2 regions of the Oribacterium sp. P9 genome follow, and region 1 is predicted to be linked to the other one. Evidence: riboswitches for the same ligand, from Rfam matches in the RefSeq annotation. Region 1 holds a riboswitch; the other holds the start of a gene.
What was found. A riboswitch is a leader RNA that binds a small molecule or an ion and turns the genes downstream of it on or off. The one in region 1 is predicted to bind thiamine pyrophosphate.
Positions count from the first base shown of each region.

Region 2: it holds a riboswitch for thiamine pyrophosphate, as region 1 does, so the genes downstream of both, thiC (phosphomethylpyrimidine synthase ThiC) here and thiE (thiamine phosphate synthase) in region 1, are expected to answer to the same signal.

Region 1 is NZ_JBKEIS010000001.1:481,045-484,182, reverse strand. Features, by position in the region: gene thiD (bifunctional hydroxymethylpyrimidine kinase/phosphomethylpyrimidine kinase) at 1-663, opposite strand, end outside; gene thiE (thiamine phosphate synthase) at 859-1,515, opposite strand; TPP riboswitch at 1,576-1,687, opposite strand; gene ACK8P7_RS02005 (cyclodeaminase/cyclohydrolase family protein) at 1,872-2,555, shown strand; gene ACK8P7_RS02000 (bifunctional 5,10-methylenetetrahydrofolate dehydrogenase/5,10-methenyltetrahydrofolate cyclohydrolase) at 2,677-3,138, shown strand, end outside.
Region 2 is NZ_JBKEIS010000001.1:69,278-72,415, forward strand. Features, by position in the region: gene glpK (glycerol kinase GlpK) at 1-1,218, shown strand, start outside; TPP riboswitch at 1,292-1,399, shown strand; gene thiC (phosphomethylpyrimidine synthase ThiC) at 1,586-2,896, shown strand.

The DNA.
Region 1 (3,138 bases):
CTTGGCCAGATTCGACGCGATCGCTGAGGACAGCGTGCAACCGGTTCCGTGCGTGTTCGAATTCTCGATTCGTCTGCCGTGGAACCAGGTCACCTGCTCTCCATGCACGAGCACATCATTCGCATCGTCCAGGCTGTGGCCGCCCTTCGTAAGCACGGCACAGCCGAACGCTGCGTGGATCCGCTTCGCCGCTTCCACCATATCCGCGGAACTGCGAATCGTCATCCCGGACAGCACCTCACTCTCCGGAATGTTCGGTGTGATCACCGTCGCAAGCGGCAGCAGCTTCGACTTCAGTGTATCGACCGCGTCGTCACTGATCAGCTTCGCCCCGCTGGTGGCGATCATCACCGGGTCCACCACGATGTTTCTGGCCTTGTAGAATGTGAGTCTTTCTGCGATTACCTCGATGAGGCTACCAGAGGAAACCATTCCCGTTTTCACTGCATCCGGATAGATATCCGTAAAAATCATATCGAGCTGATCCTTCAGGAAATCAGGCGTCGACTCCATGATACTCTTTACACCGGTCGTATTCTGGGCAGTCAATGCCGTAATCGCGCTCATCGCATACACATGATTTGCGAGCATTGTCTTGATATCTGCCTGGATGCCGGCGCCTCCACAGGAGTCACTTCCTGCGATTGTTAATGCTGTATACATAGTACTCCTCCACACGCATTAATTTTGTATAGCGACCTGAGGTGGTGCCCCCAACCTGCCGCTGTGATGTATTTGAACGCTTAGCGCGGTCAAACCGTTAAAAGTGTCCGTCGGAACGTCTGCCACTGTCCATGCAGAGATCAGACATTCTTCCAGTCAGAAAGCGAAACCGCTGCTCTTCTGTCGGACGCCTCGTCACCGGTCGGTGACGATGTCATCTGCGATCGCCCGCAGCGTCCGCGCCGCTTCTGTGATGTCCGCTGCACCGAAGAGACTGCTGACGACGGCGAGTCCCGCAGCGCCATGGGCTTTCAGGGCGCCTGCATTGGCCGCACTGATCCCGCCGATGGCCACGACCGGAATCTGAACCGACGCTGTGATGGCCCGGAAGGTCTCGAGCGGCATCGTCTTCGCATCGAGCTTCGTGCTCGTGCCGAACACCGCGCCGGAGCCGAGGTAATCCGCGCCGGCCGCTTCCGCTGCCTGCGCCTCCGCCACCGTCCGCGCGGTTACGCCGATGATCTTCGCCGGACCGAGGCGACGACGGGCTTCCGCCGCCGGCAGATCACTCTGCCCGACATGCACGCCGTCGGCGTCCAGCTTCTGCGCGAGGTCGACATCGTTGTTCATGATGAACGGTACCCCATGCTTCCGGCAGACCGCCTGTACGGCCCGCGCGTCCTGCTCGAGCCGCGCGCCCGTAAGTTCCTTTTCACGGAACTGCACCATGGTCGCACCACCGAGGATCGCCTGCTCGACAGCCATGGTCAGTGCCTCTGTTTCGGAGGTCGAAGACTGCTTCAGGCAGTGCCGATCGGTGATCGCATATAATCGAAGTAAATCTCTATTCATAATTGTGTTTCTTTCAAATCACAAACAAAAAAGGCTGCCCGATCGGACAGCCTGGAATACGCGTGCAAAAAGCCCATCTCCCTACGTTGGCATGATCCAAATCAGGTTTCCAGGGTCCGGAACGCACAGTTCCTATCTCAGCCGGTTCTGACCGACACCCCCGTGTACTTTTATTAAACTTCGTCATTATAGCACGGGACAGGACGCTCAGCAAGGGCCCGACGGGCGGCAACATATGCCATACGGAGAGATCGTGTAAAATCAAGCCGGGGCCCCTTGCTGAATCACAGGGTTTTCTTTTGCGAAAAAATCGAGTATTATGACATCGAAGAATCACGAGAAAGAAGGAACATACGATGACATCAGGGGAGACGACGATTCGGACATATCTGGAGCGATTAGGTGCGCGGGAATCCGTGCCGGGCGGTGGAGGCGCGAGTGCGCTGGCCGGTGCCTATGGTGTAAGCCTCGGCATGATGGTCTGTGCATTCACCATCGGGAAGAAAACATATGCGGAGGTTGAGCCGCGCATCCGGGACATCGAGGCGCGGCTCGCGAAGCTGCGTGAGGCCTTCCTGGCGCTCTCCGACGAGGATGAGAAGGTGTTCCTGCCGCTCAGTCAGGCCTATGGCCTCCCGGACAGTACGCCGGAGGAGAAGGACTTCAAGGAGACGACCCTGGAAACCTGCCTGAGCACCGCATCCATGACACCGATCAAGGTGATGGAGCGGGTCTGTGAAGCGCTCGACTATCTCGGCGAGCTGGAGGCGCATGGCTCGAATCTCATGCAGAGTGACGTCGGTGTGGCCGCTGCTTATCTCGGCACCGCCCTCGAGGGCGCGGTGATGAATGTCTACATCAACACGAAGATGATGAAGAATCAGAACCGTATGATCGAGCTCAATGAATACGCCCGAAAGCTGCTCATGGATGGTCGCGCGAAGAGTCGTCTGATCTACGAGGCGGTCGAGGATAAGGTGAAGCCGCAGTACGATCCGGAGCTGGACCGCATCGACCGGAACAAGGTGGACTTCTCGTAAGAGAGATGGCCCGGAGCCCTGCAGGCTGTTTCATAGCAGACAGCTGCATGCCCCGCGTAGAAGTCCCGAGCTACTCTATAGAAGAAAATCAAACAGATAAAACGAGAGAAAGTGTGAATATATGCAGGAATTAAGAGGAAAAATCATCGCAGATCAGATCAAGGGCGAGTGCCTGGACTTCGTCGGACAGTACAACGGCATCCTGCCGGCGCTGGCGATTCTACGTGTCGGCCACAAGGAGGCCGATCTCAGCTATGAGCGCAGCATCAAGAAGCGCTTCATGGATTTCGGCCTGGAGGCGAAGGACTATGAGCTTCCGGAAAACGTATCGAACGAAGAGTTTCAGCAGGTCTTCGACTTCATCAACCAGGATCCGGAGATCCACGGCATTCTCGTGATGCGTCCGCTCCCGAAGCAGATCGACGAGGCAGCGATGCTTCGCAAGATGAATCCGCTGAAGGATCTCGACGGTATCACCGACACAAACGTCGCCGGCGTCATGCGTGGCGATGCGGATGCCTTCGCACCATGTACGGCCCAGGCCGTCGTGGAGATCCTGAAGGGCCATCAGATTGAGATGGCC
Region 2 (3,138 bases), 410 kb from region 1:
GTATATCACGCGATCGTATGGCAGTGCCGCAGAACCTCCGAGTACTGTGACAGTCTGAAGGAGAAGGGCCTCACCGATAAGTTCAGAGAGAAGACCGGTCTCGTCATCGATGCGTACTTCTCAGGCACGAAGGTGAAGTGGATTCTCGATCACGTAGAGGGTGTAAGAGAAAGAGCAGAGAAGGGTGAGCTCTTATTCGGTACCGTCGAGACATGGCTGATCTGGAAGCTGACCAAGGGCCACGTTCATGTAACCGATTATTCCAACGCTTCCCGTACGATGCTTTTTAACATTAACACACTGGAGTGGGATGATGAGATCCTCGCAGAGCTCGATATCCCGAAGTGCATGCTGCCGACACCGATGCCGTCCAGCTGCGTATACGGCGAGTCAGATCCTTCGTACCTCGGTGGCGCGATCCCGATCGCAGGTGCAGCCGGTGACCAGCAGGCGGCGCTCTTCGGACAGACCTGCTTCCATCCTGGTGAGGCGAAGAACACCTATGGAACCGGCTGCTTCATGCTGATGAATACCGGTGAGAAGCCGATCTTCTCTAAGAACGGTCTCGTAACCACCATCGCATGGGGACTCGACGGCAAGGTAAATTACGCACTCGAGGGTTCCATCTTCGTCGCAGGTGCAGCGGTTCAGTGGCTGAGAGATGAGCTTCGGATCATCGATTCTTCACCGGACTCCGAGTATATGGCGAAGAAGGTAAAGGATACCAACGGATGCTATGTCGTTCCGGCATTTACCGGCCTCGGCGCGCCGCACTGGGATCAGTACGCAAGAGGAACCATCGTCGGCATCACACGTGGCGTGAATAAATATCACATCATCCGTGCAACGCTGGAGTCCATCGCGTATCAGGTAAATGACGTGCTGAACGCCATGAAGGCAGACGCCGGTATCGAGCTGGCAGCCCTCAAGGTAGACGGTGGCGCAAGTGCCAACGACTTCCTGATGCAGACGCAGTCTGACATCATCGATGCTCCGGTAGAGCGCCCACGGTGCGTAGAGACCACCGCGATGGGCGCAGCCTATCTTGCAGGGCTCGCCGTCGGTTACTGGACCAGCAAGGAAGACGTCATCAAGAACTGGGCGATCGATAAGACCTTCGAGCCGAAGATCTCTGACGAGGACAGAGCGAAGAAGATCAAGGGCTGGAACAAGGCCGTCAAGTATGCTTACGGCTGGGCGAAGGAAGACGGATGCTGAATCTTTTGCTGAATCTTTTTTCTTCCTGGCCTTGCCAACAGGAGGCAGGCGTTCTATAATTTAACAAATGCAAAATTATAAAGAGGGGAGCTGACTGCTGTCGGCTGAGAGGAGATTCAGAAATCTCGACCCGCAACCTGATTTGGATAATGCCAACGTAGGTAAATACTTAGGATGAGACGTCTTCTGTACGTTTATGGATCTGAGAGAACACCTGCGGGTGTTCTCTTTTTATATGTTCAGAAGAAAGGCCATGATGCGAGGCATCCTGAGGATGCGGAAACGCTGTTTTCCAGAGTCATGGTCTGGCGGCTGAACAGATGATGGCTGATCCCGAATCAGAAAAAGGAGAAAAAAAGGAGAAAATATGCAGAATTATACAACACAGATGGATGCGGCGCGGAAGGGTATCGTAACGCCGCAGATGAAGATCGTCGCAGAGAAGGAGCATATGACGGAGGAGAAGCTTCGTCAGCTGGTGGCAGAGGGTAAGGTCGCGATCTGCGCAAACAAGAACCATACCTGCCTGGATCCGGAGGGTGTCGGCTCGATGCTTCGGACGAAGATCAATGTAAACCTCGGTGTGTCGAGAGATATGAAGGATTATGATCTCGAGATGGAGAAGGTGATGAGTGCTGTTCGTATGGGTGCGGAGTCCATCATGGATCTCTCCAGCCATGGAAATACGCAGCCGTTCCGTCAGAAGCTCTGTAAGGAGTGCCCGGCGATGATCGGTACCGTGCCGGTCTACGACAGCGTCATTCATTACCAGCGTGACCTCGATACCCTGACCGCGAAGGATTTCCTCGACGTCATCCGTCTGCATGCACAGGATGGTGTCGACTTCGTAACCCTGCACTGTGGTATCACCCGGAAGACCATCGAGCAGATCCGCAAGCACCAGCGTAAGATGAACATCGTCAGCCGTGGCGGAAGCCTCGTATTCGCATGGATGAGTATGACCGGTCAGGAGAACCCGTTCTACGAGTACTTCGACGAGATCCTCGATATCTGTGAGGAGTATGATGTCACCATTTCCCTCGGCGATGCCTGCCGTCCGGGCTGTCTCGCGGATGCGACCGATGTATGCCAGATCGAGGAGCTCGTACGTCTCGGTGAACTCACGAAGCGTGCATGGGCACATAACGTTCAGGTCATGGTCGAGGGTCCGGGTCATGTGCCACTGAACCAGATCGCTGCAAATATGGAAGTACAGAAGACCCTCTGCATGGGCGCACCGTTCTATGTTCTCGGACCGCTCGTGACGGATATCGCACCGGGATATGATCACATCACGGCAGCCATCGGTGGTGCTGTCGCCGCGATGAACGGCGCATCCTTCCTCTGCTATGTCACACCGGCAGAGCACCTCGCACTTCCGAATCTTGAGGACGTAAAGCAGGGCATTATCGCTTCGAAGATCGCGGCCCACGCAGCGGATATCGCGAAGGGGATCCCGCACGCGCGTGACATCGACGATAAGATGGCCGATGCACGTAAGGCCCTGGACTGGGACGCACAGTTCGAGTGTGCACTCGATCCGGAGACCGCAAAGAAGATCCGTAATGACCGTCTCCCGGAGGACGACCACAGCGATACCTGCAGTATGTGTGGTAAATTCTGTGCTGTCCGCAGCATGAACAAGGCCCTCGCCGGTGAGCACATCGACATTCTGTAATCGCGATGAAATACTGTTTTCAGTATTTTTTACTATTATCCTGAAAAATGAACCTGAAAACCCCGGCGTGCATGGCATGTCGGGGTTTTCAAGTTTTCGGATTCAGTACAGGCTGCGAGTACCAGTGTACTGCAGTTTTTTCAAGAGAGATCCGTGCGCATACACACCGTCGGGGTTTTCACTTCTATTCCGAATGGTGATAGCAGAATCCGGTCGAAAGCATTGACGGCAGCACTTCATGG